Regions from separate parts of the Brucella intermedia LMG 3301 genome, predicted to be linked through region 2. Evidence: riboswitches for the same ligand, from Rfam matches in the RefSeq annotation. Region 2 holds a riboswitch; the other holds the start of a gene.

Region 1 (8,057 bases), 1.9 Mb from region 2:
CCCGGGAAGGGCATAATTCGAGAGTTGCTCCTTAAATAGGCCTTCCCACCGTTGGAAGGTCAAGCCCTTTTCGACACAAGTTCGATTTGGATATTGCGTTTGTCGCGAATGCGGCTCCCCGCCGTTTCGGGAGACGGCTCGAGCACTACAGTTGCGTTCCTCATGATGCCGGGCTGCAAAGAGCATTTTTTTGCGCTCCGGTGCTCACGTACCCTTAAGTACGCTCCGCTCCGGTGCTCAAAAATCACTCTTTTCGCCATGGCCTGACGAGTTTTCAACTGCAGTGCTAGATCGGCAAGGTATTATGCGCCGCGACCAGCCCCAGCCCGGCATTGCTGCGATTCTGGATAAAGGAATGCACGTCGCCCGCAGGCATTGGCCGACCGGTGAGGAAACCCTGAACCTCGCCAAACCGTTCCGACTTCAAACGTTCAAGCTGCTGCGCGGTTTCAACGCCTTCTGCCGTGGTGACAATATTGAAACCGGCGCCAAGCGTCGCCACGGCCTGAATGATGGCGAGGTCACGCGTATCGACCTCTATGCCCGAAACGAAACTGCGGTCGATCTTGATCTTGTCGAACGGGAAGGAACGCAGATAGCTGAGCGACGAATAGCCGGTTCCGAAATCATCCATCGCAATACGGACACCCAGCCGCCGAAGCTCGAACAGCAGCTCGATATTGTTCTTGCTGTTCGAGAGGAAGACCGATTCCGTGATTTCAAGCTCGAGCCTGTCTGGCGAAAGCCGCGCCGCTTCAAGCGCATCGGTAACCGATTGCAGGAGCGTCGTCTGGCTGAACTGGACCGGCGAGAGATTGACGGAAACCTTGATGTCTTCCGGCCAGAGGACAGCTTCCCGGCAGGCCGCCCTCAAAACCCAGTCGCCAATCGGCCCGATCAGCCCGGTTTCTTCCGCCAGGGGAATGAACTCGGCCGGAGAAACCATGCCGCGCTCGGGATGACGCCAGCGGATCAGCGCCTCGAAGCCGGAAATCCTGCCGCTTTCAAGGTTGAAGATCGGCTGGTAGTGAAGCTCGAACTGTTCATCAAGCAATGCCTGCCGAAGCTCCCCGGTCATGACGTGACGCTTCTCGGCCGCCAGACGCAGGGAATGCTGATAAAAACGGAATGTGCGGCGTCCACCGGATTTTGACGCGTAAAGTGCCAGATCGGCGTTGCGCATCAACGCATCGGGATTATCGCCATGCAGCGGTGCCTGGGAAATACCCATGCTGCACGTCACAAATTCCGAATTGCCGACCAGTTTGAACGAGTCCTGAAAAGCCGAAAGCACGCGGTCGGCAAACATCGCGATCTGCCCCAGCGTGCCGCTGCGATAGACGATTGCAAACTCATCGCCGCCCAGCCGCGCGATGAATTCGTCCGGGGTCGTAATCTGTTTCAGCCGACGCGCGACTTCCTGCAAAAGCTGGTCGCCCGCCTGATGGCCGATACTGTCGTTGATGTTCTTGAAATGATCGATGTCGAGATAGAACAATGCGAAAGGCTCGGAATCGCCGCCCTTCTTCAGCAGGCTCTCGACGTGATGGGCGAAATAGGCCCGGTTCGGCAGGCCGGTCAGGCTGTCATGCATGGCGATATGCGCCATGCGCTCCTCGATTTCGCGCCGCTCGGTCACATCCTCGAGAAGGCCGATCAAATAGCGGGGCTCATCGCCTTCGACCGGCGGAATGGAGCATCTTATGATCCGCATCGTGCGCGAGGTTCCGTCCTTGCGCTCCACCTTGCGTTCGACGCTCAGCACGTCCCGGCGCCGCATCGCCATGCGGTCCTGCTCGAGAATGACGGCTGCCTCGCGCTTTGGGAAAAGATCGAGGTCGGTAGCGCCGAGGGCTTCTTCTATCGGCTGTCCGCTCGCCACGGATGCCGCCTGATTGAAGAGCACGTAACGACCATTATCCTGCATGTCCTTGACGAACACGCCAAGCGGCAAGTTGTTGACGAGGCTGTCCAGCAAGGTCTGCGCGTGACTTGCCTGACGATTGGCCTCCGTCACTTCCGTCCTGTCCTGAACGATGGCGAGAATGGCTTCCTTGCCGTCGAACAGCACCTGGCGTCCGTAAGTCAGAACATCGATGGTTTCACCATTGGCGCGCAGATGCTGCCAGCGCTCCGGGCGCTCAAGGTCGCTGCGATCACGAATGGCGGCAAGCATCCGGTCCCGCTCGGTTTGCGGGCGAATATCGAGCACGGTCATGGCCGGGATTTCGTCGGCTGTATAACCATAAAGCCGGTATGCGGCGTCATTCATCACGATGAAACGCAGCGTTTCCGGGTCATAAACCCACATGGGTGTCGGATGCGTCGTAAAAAGGATGCGGAAGTCCTGTTCGGACGTGCGCGCCATCGTACCTTCCGCCGAAGCCGAAGCGCCCCCCCGCTTCCTCATCGCATTCCCCTCATCCTACTGATCCTACAGGATTATACGGCTCCACTCCACGAGCGGACCGTCTCGTTTGTTAGCACTATGAGCAACCCGATTCAGATGCACCCCGAGCATAGATTAAAGCCGAGAATTTTAATAAACCATATACAAATTGGGGGTCGATTTAAGGAATTTCTTTAAAATCAGACTTTTTCCATCGCTTGACCGTCTTCAACTTCCGGCCTATGCCTATAGGCGCAAAATTCGTTGGGGTGCCTTCGAAGCAGTATCAGGAAAAGTGCCAAGCGGTTTTCCGTCCGGTATTGCGACACAAAAGGCTGAGAGGTGCGTTCTCGCGCCAACCCATTGAACCTGATCCGGGTAATACCTGCGTAGGGAACGGAGTTTGGCGCGTCGCGGACGGGGTAACACCCCAAATGGAGTCTCGGCTCCGACCAGGTTCATGACGTCTCATCTTCCGTTCGGAATGAGAGACGACATGATGGACCAACAGCACAGTTTCTCCCGAACCAAATCAACGAGCGACCCGTCGCGATCCGTGCCGATATGCGTCACGATCGCCGGTTCCGACAGCAGCGGCGGCGCTGGCATTCAGGCCGACCTCAAGACATTTTCCGCACTTGGCGTCTATGGCGCAAGCGTCATCGCCGCCGTGACCGTGCAGAACACCCGCACGGTCAGCGCCGTGCACGACATCCCCCCTGCCATCGTCGCCGGACAGATCGACGCCGTTTTCAGCGATCTCGACGTGGCTGCGGTGAAGATCGGCATGGTCTCCGTGCCCGAAACCATCGAGGCCATCGCGCGCGGCCTCGCGCATTTTTCCGGCCCCATCGTTCTCGATCCGGTCATGGTGGCAAAGTCGGGCGCCGCGCTCCTGAGTGAAAACGCCATTGCATTGCTGCGCGAGAGGCTGGTGCCGCTCGCCACCCTGCTGACACCCAACCGGCCCGAAGCAGCCTGCCTGCTCGACGCCGGTGTGGCGCGCGACGATGCCGAAGCTGAGGTGCAGGGGCGCGCGCTGCTGGAACTTGGCGCAAAGGCCGTCTTGATGAAGGGCGGACATGCGGAAGGCGAAACCTGCGTCGATCTGCTGGTTCGCCGCGACCAGCCGACGCTCCGTGTCGAAGCACTGCGTATCCTGACCGCCAATACCCATGGCACAGGCTGCACGCTCTCTTCGGCCATTGCCGCAGAACTGGCCCGGAACCTGCCGCTGGAAAAGGCGGTGCTGAGCGCGCATGCCTATCTGCAAGCCGCAATCCGCGCCGCCGACAGCCTGAAGATCGGACATGGCCACGGGCCGGTGCATCACTTCCACGGCCTCTGGAAAACCCGGACCGAGGAGATTGCCTGATGCGCGTCACCATTATCGGAGCGGGTGTGGCTGGTCTTGCCACCGCCGCCGAATTCACCGACCAGGGCCATGCCGTCACGGTGATTGCCCGCAGCCCGCAGATCGGCGCCGATTGCTGTTCGTGGCTTGCGGGCGGCATGCTGGCGCCATGGTGCGAGGGCGAAAGCGCCGAAGAACCCGTCGTGCGGCTTGGGCAGGAAGCACTTGGCTGGTGGGAAAAGCACGTATCCGGCGTCAAGCGTGAAGGCACGCTCGTCCTGTCGCACACGCGCGATACCAGCGAGTTGCGTCGCTTCGCCCGCCGGACGGAAGCCTTCGACACAATCGATCAAGCACACATCGATGCGCTGGAACCCGATCTGGCCGGACGTTTCCGGCAGGGGCTTTTCTTCGCACGCGAGGGCCATCTCGATCCGCGCAGGACACTGGTCGAACTGGCCGGAAACCTGCAAGCAAAGGGCGTGGTCTTCCATCTCGGCACGGAAGCGGACGCAGGGACAATCGACGCGGATATCGTGGTCGATGCTCGGGGTCTTGCCGCACGGGATGCGCTGCCGGACCTCCGCGGCGTCAAGGGGGAAATGCTGGTTGTCCGATCCCGCGACATCAATCTTTCGCGGCCCGTGCGGCTCCTGCACCCGCGCATTCCGCTTTACATCGTGCCGCGCGGCGACGGCGTGCACATGATCGGCGCGACCATGATCGAAAGCGGCGAGCGGTCCGGGATCAGCGTGCGCTCCACGCTCGAACTCCTGAGCGCGGCTTACGCCCTGCATCCGGCCTTCGGCGAGGCGGAAATTCTCGAAACCGGGGTCGATGCGCGCCCGGCCTTTCCCGACAACCTGCCCCGCGTCAGACGGCGCGGCAAAACCATCTATGTCAACGGGCTTTACCGCCACGGCTTCCTGCTCTCGCCGGCGATGGCGCGCATGGCGGTCGCCGCTGCGACCGCACCCGAAACCAGGCCCGAATTTGTGGAGGACTATGCATGACAATCGTGCTGAACGGTGAAGTCGTCACCACGACAGCCGCCAATCTGGCGGCCCTGCTCATCGAAATCGAACTGGATGAAGCGGTTGTCGCAACGGCGCTCAACGGCGAATTCGTGGCCAGTGACGAACGCGCAACTGCGATCCTGTCGGCTGGCGACCGCATCGAAGTTCTGGCCCCCGATGCAGGGAGGCTGAGATGCTGGAATTTTATGGCAGGACGTTTGAAAGCCGCCTGCTGCTCGGCACGGCGCAATATCCGTCACCGGCCATATTGGCCGATGCGGTGCGCGCCTCGCAAAGCGGTATCGTCACCGTCTCGCTGCGCCGCGAAAGCGGCGAGGCCCGCGCCGGACAGGATTTCTGGGCGCTGATCCGCGAACTGGGCGTGGCTGTTCTGCCGAACACGGCGGGCTGTCACACGGCCCGCGAAGCGGTGACTACTGCCAAGATGGCGCGGGAAATCTTCGGCACCAACTGGATCAAGCTGGAAGTCATCGGCGACCACGACACATTGCAGCCGGACCCGTTCGGTCTGGTCGAAGCAGCGCGCATTCTCTGCGACGACGGCTTTGAGGTCTTTCCCTATATGAATGACGATCTGGTCGTCGCGGAAAAGCTTCTCGAAGCCGGTTGCAAAGTGCTGATGCCGTGGGGCGCGCCCATCGGCTCGGGTCGTGGCCTGAACAATCCTTATGCGCTCAAAACCATGCGGGCGCATTTCCCCGACATTCCGCTTGTCGTCGACGCAGGCATCGGCGTGCCATCCCATGCGGCGGCGGCGATGGAGCTGGGCTTCGACGCCGTGCTCATCAACACCGCCGTCGCCAAGGCTGGCGATCCCGTCGCCATGGCACGCGGTTTCGCGCTTGCCGTCGAAGCCGGTCGGCTCGCCTTCGAGGCGGATGCCATCGAAGCCCGCGACATGGCCGCACCATCCACCCCTCTTCTCGGAAAGGCATTTTTGTAATGGCCCTCGATCCGTTCTACCCGATCTTCGACAGCGCGAGCTGGCTGGAGCGCATGGTGCCGCTCGGCGTCAGGCTGGTGCAGTTGCGCATCAAGGACAAGAGCGAGCCGGAACTGCGCGGTGAAATCCGCGCCGCCCGGGAGATATGCCTTGCGCATGACTGCCAGCTTGTCGTCAACGACTATTGGAAACTGGCGCTGGAGGAAGGCTGCGACTTCATCCATCTGGGCCAAGAAGACCTCGACGATGCCGATCTCGATGCCATTCGCGCCGGTGGCCTGAAGCTCGGCGTTTCAAGTCATGACGAGGCGGAGCTGGACCGCGCCTTGTCGGTTAAGCCCGACTATATCGCGCTCGGCCCCGTCTATCCGACCATCCTGAAAAAGATGAAATGGCACGAGCAGGGACTGCCTCGTATCGGGCAATGGAAGGCGCGCATCGGCGACATTCCGCTGGTGGGCATCGGCGGTATGAGCGTGGAGCGCGCGCCGGGCGTTTTCGAAGCAGGCGCCGACATCGTTTCCGTCGTCACCGACATCACACTCAATGCCGACCCTGAAAGCCGCCTGCGCCAGTGGATCGAAACCACGCGCGCTTATGCAGGCCATGCTCTGGAGCAAACCCTATGAAAAAGACTGCCTTTGCCGCCCTGTTCGGCCTCGCCCTCACCGCTGCCACTTCGGCTCACGCTGACGACAAGCTGAAGCTCATTCTCGACTGGTATGTGAACCCCGATCATGGCCCGATCATCGTTGCCGACAAGCTCGGCTACTTCAAGGATGCGGGGCTGGACGTGGAAATCGTCGCCCCTGCCGATGCCTCGACACCGACCAAGATGGTCGCGGCGGGACAGGCCGATCTCGCCGTCTCGTATCAGCAGCAGGTGCATCTTCAGGTCCATGAGGGTCTGCCGCTTGTCCGTGTCGGCACATTGATCGACTCGCCGCTCAACTGCCTGATGGCCCGCGACGACGGCTCGGTGAATTCCATTGCCGATCTCAAGGGCAAGAAGATCGGTTATTCGGTCGCGGGCGTGGAGGAAACGCTCCTTGGCACCATTCTCGGACAGCATGGCGTGAAGCTTTCCGACGTCGAGCTCATCAATGTGAATTTCTCGCTTGCGCCGTCGCTGATGTCGAAGCAGGTCGATGCGGTGATGGGTGCCTATCGCAATGTCGAACTGAACCAGATGGCCGTCGAAGGCGTACCGGGCAAATGCTTCTTCGTCGAGGAAGAAGGCGTGCCGGTTTATGACGAGCTGGTTTATGTCGCAGCCACGACCAGGCTCGACGCGGCGGAAAAGGACAAGATTTCCCGCTTCCTGTCGGCCACCGAGAAGGCCGCGCAATATATCGTCAATCACCCGGACAAGGGTTTCGAGCTGTTCTCGTCCTACAGCACCGAACTCAAGGACGAATTGAACCAGCGCGCCTGGAAAGACACCGTCGCGCGCTTTTCACGCGCACCTGCCAGCCTCGATACCGGCCGCTGGCGCCGCTATGAGGCTTATCTCAAGGAGCACAATCTGGTGCCTTCCATCCTGCCGGTCGAAAAATTCGCCATCGACGTCAATGCCGAAGGGAGCAAGTCATGAGCCAGCCGCAGCCGCATTATTCATCCGAACTGTTCACGCGCCTGCGCGCCGCGACGCTTGGCGACTGGAAGCCCTATATCGAGCACGAATTCGTGCGGGGTTTGGGCGATGGCACGTTACCCAAGGCGGCTTTCCTGCATTATCTGCGTCAGGATTATGTCTATCTGCATCACTATGCCCGCGCCTTCGCGCTCGGTGTGGTCAAGGCGAATACATTGCAGGAAACCCGGCTCTGCGCCCAGATCATGCATCGGCTGACGGTGACGGAGCTGCCGCTGCATGTCGGCATCTGCGGCCGCGAAGGCATCAGTGAGGATGCGCTTTACGCCACGAAGGAAGAGCCGGAAAACCTCGCCTATACGCGCTATGTGCTCGATTGCGGACAGGCGGGCGATTTCCTCGACCTGCTGACCGCGCTTGTGCCCTGCGCGCATGGCTATGGCGAGATCGGTCTCAATCTCGCTGTGACGGCCCGCCCCGGCACGCCCTATCAGGAGTGGATCGATACCTATGCGGGGCCTGATTATCAGGACATGTGCCACACGGTCGGCAAGCTGTTCGATCAGGCCGCACGAGATCGCATCGGGGATGACTTCGAGAAAAGCCCGCGCTGGCCAAGGCTCTGCCAGATATTTGCCACCGCAAGCAGGCTCGAAGCGGAGTTCTGGTCGATGGGGTTGAAGGCCGGATAGTGACCGAAGCGCTCTCGAACCGAAGCCGAATGAAACGCGCTGCCGATG
Region 2 (8,057 bases):
CATTCGCGATCCGTATTCAGTGTCTGAGAAAAAGCGCCATTGCAGCAAGGCATGGCGGTTTTTGAATCGGACGCCCAGAGGAAGGGGACAGGATCTATGGAGTTCAGAAAGCTCGGACGTACCGAACTTAATGTTTCGCCGCTCTGCTTCGGTGGCAATGTATTTGGATGGACGGTCGACGAAGCGACATCGTTCTCGCTTCTCGACCGTTTTGTCGATGCCGGTTTCAATTTCATCGACACAGCCGATGTCTATTCCGCCTGGGCGCCCGGCAATGTGGGCGGCGAATCCGAAACCATTATCGGCAACTGGCTGAAATCCCGCGGCCTGCGCGACAAGGTGGTCATCGCCACCAAGGTCGGTGGCGAATTGGGCCCTGACGAAAAGGGCCTTTCCCCGGCCTATATCCGCAAGGCGGTCGATGCTTCCCTCAAGCGACTGCAGACGGATTACATCGATCTCTATCAATCGCACTGGGATGACCCGGAAACACCGTTCGAAGATGTGCTCGGCACCTATAAGGAGCTGATTGAGGCCGGCAAGGTGCGGGCCATCGGTGCGTCCAATCTTACGCCGGAGCGACTGACCGAGGCGCTGAACGTCGCCCATTCACATGACCTGCCGCGCTACGAAAGCCTGCAACCGCTTTATAATCTTTATGATCGCGGGGATTTCGAAAACGGGCTGGCAAAAATCTGTCGTGACAACGAGATCGGCGTGATTTCCTATTATTCGCTGGCTGCGGGATTCCTGACCGGAAAATACCGTTCCGCTGACGATCTCGGGCAAAGCGCGCGTGGAAAATCAGTCGAAAAATATCTGACGGATCGCGGGTCGCGGATCATTGCGGCACTTGATGACGTGGCCCGCAATCTCGATGTCACGCCTGCTCAGGTTGCGATCGCCTGGCTCATCGCCCAGCCGTCAGTCACAGCCCCCATTGCCAGCGCCACACGCTCGGCCCAGCTGGGCGAACTGATCGCCGCAGCCGAACTGAAACTCAGCGAGGATGAAATCGCCTTGCTGAACGAAGCAAGCCGTTAAACTTCAGAGCATCCATCGAAGGGTAGTCCTACCCTTCGATTTCCTCTCGCAGCATTTCCAGCTCCAGCCATTCTTCCTCCATGGCTGCATTTTCGGAGCGCTTCTTCTCAAGCAAATCGGCGGTCTTGGCGAAAAGCGTCGGGTCCTTGGCATAAAGCTGCGGATCGGCGAGCTTGCCTTCCAGCACGGCGATTTCCTTTGCAAGAGCGTCCATCTTGCCCGGCAGCGTTTCCAGCGCAAATTTCTGCTTGTAGGAAAGCTTGCGCTTTTCCTCACGCTTGGGTTGCGGTGCGTCCTCTTCCGGCTTCTCGTCACTTTTGCCGCCAGACGCCTTGACCGAGCGCCGGTTCAAGGCCTGCTCCTTGCGCTGCGCCATCATGTCCGCATAGCCGCCCGCATATTCGAGCCAGCGCCCGTCACCTTCCGGTGCAATGACCGATGTAACGGTGCGATCCAGAAAATCGCGGTCGTGGCTGACCAGAATGACCGTGCCGGGAAAACCTGCAACCAGCTCCTGCAGCAGATCGAGTGTTTCCATGTCGAGATCGTTGGTCGGCTCATCAAGGATCAGCAGGTTGGCGGGACGCGCCAGAACGCGGGCCAGCATGAGGCGCGCGCGTTCGCCGCCGGACAGCTCGCGAATGGGTGTGCGTGCCTGTTCCGGCTGGAACAGAAAGTCCTTCATATAGGACACAACATGCCGCTGCTCGCCGTTGACAACGAGGCTTTCGCCGCGCCCGTCCGTCAGATAATGGGCCAGCGTCTCGTCCAGATTGAGGCTTTCGCGCTTCTGGTCCAGTTCCGCCATTTCGAGATTGACGCCAAGCCGCAAGGTTCCCGAATCCGGTTCAAGCTTGCCGGTCAGAAGCGACAGAAGCGTCGTCTTTCCCGCACCATTGGGACCAACAAGACCGATGCGGTCGCCGCGCTGCACGCGGATCGAAAAATCCTTGACCAGCACGCGCTCGCCATAGGCCTTGCCCAGCCCCTTGGCTTCGATCACCAGCTTGCCGGATTCCTTCGCGTCGCTTGCGGCCAGAACTGCCGTCCCTTGCGCCTTGCGATGATTGCGAAAATCGGCGCGCATGGAATGCAATTCACCCAGACGGCGCATGTTGCGCTTGCGGCGCGCCGTGACGCCGTAACGCAGCCAGTGTTCCTCACGCGCGATCTGGCGCCCGAGCTTGTGATGATCGCGCTCTTCTTCTTCGAGCACCTTGTCACGCCATTCCTCGAAATGGCCAAAACCCTGCTCCAGACGGCGCGTTATGCCGCGATCGAGCCAGACGGTCGCCCGGCTGACATTTTCCAAAAAGCGCCGGTCATGCGAGATCAGGACTATGGCCGAGCGTATCTGGCGCAACTCGCCTTCCAGCCATTCGATGGTGGTCAGATCCAGATGGTTGGTCGGCTCGTCGAGCAGAAGCACATCGGGCTGCGGCGCGATCACACGCGCAAGGGCAGCACGCCGCGCCTCGCCGCCGGAAAGATGATCCGGCTTCTCTTCGCCGGTTAGCCCCAGATGTTCGAGAAGATAGGTGACGCGATGCGGGTCGTCGGTAGGCCCCAGCCCTGCTTCCACATAGGCGCGCACATTGGCGAAGCCGTCCATGTCCGGCACCTGTGGCAGATAGCGAACAGTTGCACCGGGATGTTTGAAAACCTCGCCCGATGTCGCTTCCACCATACCGGCAGCAATCTTGAGCAGGGTCGATTTACCCGAACCATTACGCCCGACCAGCGCGATGCGGTCGCCCTCGCTCACCGAAAGGCTTGCATCCTCCAGAAGCGGCGTGCCCCCGAAGGTGAGCTTGATCTGGTCGAGGCGAAGGAGTGGTGGTGCCATGGTTCTCTACGATAAACAGGATTGAAAATTCCGCCCTGCTTGTCCGCGACAAAAGCCGTTCTGTCAAATGGAACGGCACCAAAAGACCCGTGAAAAACAAACAGGCCGGGTTTCCCCGGCCTGTCCGCAAAACTTATTTATCCAGCAATTACTGGCAAGGCGCTTCGTACACGCGGCCATACGGATCGCGGTAACGGCAATACTGCACGCCATTGCGGGTCTGGGCTGCACCAAGCAGCGTACCGGCAACCGCACCGATCGCAGCACCCGTGAGTGCACCGCGGCCATTGCCGCCGATTGCGCCACCGGCGAGAGCACCGATTGCCGCGCCACCAACACCGTAGCCGGCCGTGCGCTGTTCATTCGTCGTGCATGCAGCCGTCGAGAACGCGAGCACGCCAGCAACAGCAATCATCGTAAGACGTGACTTCATTGAAACATCTCCTACAAGAGTTGAACTAATCACCGACTTTGCGTCCCCAATTTCGGCGTAAAGCAGATGACACCCGCTTGACCCATTTACAATACGTTTCAATTGTCAGCGTCAAGCTCTTTCGATTGATAAGGTTAGCAGCCTCAGTGCGGTTGATCCTCCATCGCCAGATTGGCGATAAGTATCGCTAGTCCAGAATGCGCAGTAACGCGAAGCGTTCCACGAACGACGTTGGAAACTGTCCAGGAAGAGCCGAACGGCAGTGTAACATTATCTAACGGCCACTCCGCATTTGTGATCGAAAGACCTTCTACAGTGTTGAAATTGATAACACTGAACGGCGTCCCGTCCGGAAAATCATAAACATAATCACCGGGTGGCAGAGGCCAGGCCTCCTCCGACCCGCTGGACAGAAGCACGTCGCGCCCTTTTGCAGCCTGCGCTGTCGCCATGGTCAGGTGCAGGAGCGTGTGGTCGGTACGCTGCCCGCCGAACGCGCCGCAAAGGATCACGCGATCCGCGCCCCGCGCATAAGCCTCCTCGACGGCCAGTTCACCATCCGTCATATCCTTGGCGGACGGAAACGTCTTCTGCGGCACGTGACCATATTGCGCGCGCAGCTCGGCAGAGGTCGAATCGAAATCGCCAAGCCAGAGTTCCGGTTCAAAACCGAGAGCGGCAGCGTGGCGAATCCCGCTATCGGCAGCGAGAATACGCGCACCTGCAATTTGGCGTTTCAGGCGATCGGTCACGACCAGATCGCCGCCAAGAAGAATGACGAATGTGCTCATAAGCCGCTCATAACACGGGTAAATCCGGGCCGGAAGCCTGCATTCGCTGCCGTTGCCATTCCTCGCCTGAAAGATTATTGTCGCAATCGCTCTAACGGGGTGCCATCTGCTTTCGCGGACGGCTGAGAGGTCCAAAGAGCATTTCCAGCAAAAGTGTAAAACGGTTTTGCGCCCGGAAATGCTGAATAAAACGGCCAACCCGCTGAACCTGATCCGGTTTGCACCGGCGGAGGGATTAGATGCTCCATAAACGGCGCTCAATCCTCTTGTATAGAAAGAAAGGAAGTGCCGTGATGCGGCTTTTGTCTTTGCTGGCTTTTTCATTTTCCGCAGCCGTCGCCTTTGCGCCTTCGGCTGAGGCGAAAGACAAGCTCACCGTCTATACTTATGACAGCTTCGTTTCCGAATGGGGTCCGGGGCCGAAGGTCAAGGAAAACTTCGAAAAGGAATGCGATTGCGAAGTCGACTGGATTGCTTCCGCCGACGGCGTTGCCCTGCTCAATCGCCTCAAGCTTGAGGGCAGCAATACCAAAGCCGACATCGTGCTTGGTCTCGATACCAACCTGACGACCGAAGCGCGAGCCACCGGTTTTTTTGCTCCAAGCGGCATCGACCAGAGCAATGTAAACGTTCCGGGCGGCTTCAGGGACGATATCTTCGTTCCCTATGATTATGGCTATTTCGCCGTGGTCTACGATTCCGAAAAGCTGCCCAATCCTCCCAAGAGCCTGAAGGAACTGGTCGAAGGCGATCCTTCCCAGAAGATCGTGCTGCAGGACCCGCGTACCTCGACGCCGGGGCTTGGCATGCTGCTCTGGATGAAATCGGTCTATGGAGACGAAGCGGAAGCGGCCTGGCAGAAACTGCAAAAGCGCATTCTCACCGTCACGCCCGGCTGGTCGGAGGCCTATGGTCTCTTCACCAAGGGCGAGGCCCCGATGGTGCTGTCCTATACGACGTCTCCCGCCTATCACATGATCGCGGAAAAGACGGATCGCTATAAGGCCCTCGCCTATCCAGAGGGCAATTATCTCCAGATCGAACTGGCCGCCCAGACCACCACCGGCGCGAAGAATCCTCTGGCGCAAAAGTTTCTGGCTTTCATGACCGGTCCCGGCTTTCAGGACGCCATCCCCGAAACCAACTGGATGTACCCGGCAGGCAAGACCTCCGCTCGGCTTCCAGCGGCTTTCGATGCGATGCCGAAGCCGGAAAAAACGCTTCTCATTCCGTCGGACGAAGTGGCCAGGAACCGCAAGGCGTGGGTCGATGAATGGCTGGCCGCGACCAGCAAATGACGGCATTTCCGGCACAGCAGCGCTCGAAAGACATATTCGCCGCCAGACCGGTCGCGGGCATGGTGGCGCTTTGCCTTCTGGTGGTGCTTGCCGGTGGCGCGCTTGTGGCGCTTGCATTCGAAGCGGGCCGCGGCGGCTTCGATGCCGCGGCCAATTTCGACGCCTATCTGTGGCGGGTTGCGCGCTTCACGATCCTGCAGGCAATCGCTTCGAGCTTGCTATCCGTGCTGTTTGCTGTGCCCGTCGCCCGTGCACTTTATGCCGAAGCAAGTTTTCCGGGGCGCGGGCTGATCCTGCGCCTGTTTGCCCTGCCGCTTGCTCTGCCAGCCCTTGTCGCCGTGCTGGGCGTCACCAGCATCTATGGCCGCAACGGGTTCATTGCCCATCTGTCAGAAGCTGCGGGTCATCCGTTCCAGCCGGACATCTACGGCATCACCGGTATCCTCATCGCCCATATTTTCTTCAACATGCCGCTCGCAGTCCGTCTCATTCTGGCTGGTTACGAATCGATACCAACCGATTACTGGAAGCTTGCCGCGCAGCTTGGCATGGGCAATCGGGCCCGCTTCCGGCTCATCGAATGGCCGGTGATCCGCCGCAACCTGCCGGGCATGATCGGCCTCATCTTCATGCTCTGCGTGACGAGCTTCACGACCGTGCTGACGCTCGGCGGCGGCCCCCGCGCCACCACGCTGGAAGTTGCGATCTATCAAAGCCTGCATTTCGATTTCGATCCGAGCCGCGCCGTCGCGCTCACCTTCACGCAGCTTGCGCTGACATTGCTCGTGCTTCTGGCCCTCCGCTTCACCGGAAGCCCGTCCGAAGAAGGCTTTACCCATGCGGCAACGCCGCGACGCTACGGTATGGCCCTTCCGGCTGAACGCGCCGTCAACATCATCGTCATCGGGATAGGCTTTCTCTATGTCACGCTGCCGATCACGGGCGTTGTCGTCTCCGGCCTCGCCGCCGATCTGGTGCGGCTCTTGACCGAGAAAACGGTCTGGCGCGCCATCGGCACCAGCCTTGCCCTCGGTTTTTCAGCGGCACTGCTATCGGTCATTCTGTCGCTCGCGCTCGTGTCGGCACGGGAAGCGGTGAAGAAACGTAAACTCGCCAACATCTTCGATACCGGCGCGAGCCTGATCCTCGTCATGCCGCCCATCGTGATCGGCGCGGGCTGGTTCATCCTGCTTCGCCATTTCACCAATCCTTTCGCAATGGCGCCTTTCATGGTCGTCACCGTCAATGCCGCCATGGCCATGCCCTTCGCCGTGCGTCTCCTGCGCCCGGCATGGGACACGGCAGCAAGCCGCCACAACCGTCTTTGTGCACAGTTGGGCATTCATGGCCTCAATCGTTTCCGGCTCATCGACTGGCCTTCGATCCGCAAGCCCCTCGGCATGGCCTTTGCTTTCGCCATGGCGCTTTCCCTTGGCGACCTTGGCACGATTGCCCTGTTCGGCAGCGACGCGCTTTTGACCCTCCCCTATCTTCTCTTGCAGCGCATGGGCAGCTATCGCACATTCGATGCGGCGGGCCTGGCGCTCATTCTCGGCTTGCTGTGCCTCGCACTGATGATGATCGCGGATCGCGCATCCCGAAAGGAAACGCCTTCTCTATGAATGCCCCGATGAACCCGGCTACCGAAATCCGCCTCGATAACGTTCGGTTCAGCTATGGCGAAACCGCCATGCATTTCGATGCGACGATAAAAGGCGGCGTCATTGCCGCGATTGTCGGGCCAAGCGGTTCGGGCAAATCGACGCTTCTCAACCTGATTGCCGGCTTTGAATTTCCGCAATCCGGCCGCATTCTGATCGGTGGCAACGACGTCAGCGAATTCTCACCGGCGGATCGGCCCGTTTCGATGGTGTTTCAGGAAAACAACCTGTTCGCCCATCTAAGCGTCGAGCAGAATGTCGGCCTCGGGCGCTCGCCGAACCTGAAACTCTCCGCAAAGGATCGTGCCGACATCGCGGAATCTCTGTCGCGCGTCGGCCTTGCGGGCAAGGAACAGCGCAAGCCCGAAGCGCTTTCCGGCGGCGAACGGCAGCGCGTGGCGATTGCCCGCGCCCTCATACGCCAGCGCCCTGTTCTGCTCCTTGACGAAGCCTTTGCCTCGCTTGGCCCCGCGCTGCGGCATCAGATGCTGGATCTGGTCAGGGAGCTTCAGCTCGAAACGGGCATGACGGTGCTGATGGTCACCCACACGCCGGAAGATGCAATCTACCTCGACGCAGTGTTGCTTTTTCTCGACACTGGCCGCATTTCCGCGATGGGGCCTGCTGTTGAACTGCTTTCCCCGACTGGACCGGAGGCCCTGCGGCGCTATATCGGCGAAAAGCGGAATTCGGGCTGAACCTCAAATAGAGTTACGGTTGCGGACATATTTTGTTCGCAATCTGCCGGAAGAACCGCTGCAGATTTCTTGTACTGCTTGTATGCGTTCTGGTCTGTGACTAGATTTGGCCACGGATCAAGCAATCTGATTCAGAAGCGAGGATAAAATACTGTTCCGTCAATCGACCCGTTCCCGGGCCTTCCTGTGTCTACCCATCTCCCTGCCAGAATGGACGCAGCAAAATTGGCGGAAACCAGCCATCGGTCTTGGCTTGCTTGCGGTCGCCCTGATTTCCGGTTGCCAG

The links. A riboswitch is a leader RNA that binds a small molecule or an ion and turns the genes downstream of it on or off. The one in region 2 is predicted to bind thiamine pyrophosphate.
Positions count from the first base shown of each region.
Region 1: it holds a riboswitch for thiamine pyrophosphate, as region 2 does, so the genes downstream of both, thiD (bifunctional hydroxymethylpyrimidine kinase/phosphomethylpyrimidine kinase) here and thiB (thiamine ABC transporter substrate binding subunit) in region 2, are expected to answer to the same signal.

Region 1 covers NZ_ACQA01000001.1:240,332-248,388, reverse strand. Annotated here, with positions in the region: gene OINT_RS01120 (putative bifunctional diguanylate cyclase/phosphodiesterase) at 287-2,410, opposite strand; TPP riboswitch at 2,645-2,802, shown strand; gene thiD (bifunctional hydroxymethylpyrimidine kinase/phosphomethylpyrimidine kinase) at 2,889-3,764, shown strand; gene thiO (glycine oxidase ThiO) at 3,764-4,756, shown strand; partial or broken gene thiS (sulfur carrier protein ThiS) at 4,753-4,944, shown strand; gene OINT_RS01105 (thiazole synthase) at 4,953-5,723, shown strand; gene OINT_RS01100 (thiamine phosphate synthase) at 5,723-6,352, shown strand; gene OINT_RS01095 (ABC transporter substrate-binding protein) at 6,349-7,317, shown strand; gene tenA (thiaminase II) at 7,314-8,009, shown strand; gene OINT_RS01085 (ABC transporter permease) at 8,039-8,057, shown strand, end outside.
Region 2 covers NZ_ACQA01000001.1:2,169,994-2,178,050, forward strand. Annotated here, with positions in the region: gene OINT_RS10440 (aldo/keto reductase) at 97-1,044, shown strand; gene OINT_RS10445 (ABC-F family ATP-binding cassette domain-containing protein) at 1,073-2,890, opposite strand; gene OINT_RS10450 (glycine zipper domain-containing protein) at 3,039-3,323, opposite strand; gene OINT_RS10455 (thiamine diphosphokinase) at 3,467-4,114, opposite strand; TPP riboswitch at 4,200-4,366, shown strand; gene thiB (thiamine ABC transporter substrate binding subunit) at 4,408-5,412, shown strand; gene thiP (thiamine/thiamine pyrophosphate ABC transporter permease ThiP) at 5,409-7,034, shown strand; gene thiQ (thiamine ABC transporter ATP-binding protein) at 7,043-7,771, shown strand; gene cdlP (cell division protease CdlP) at 7,974-8,057, shown strand, end outside.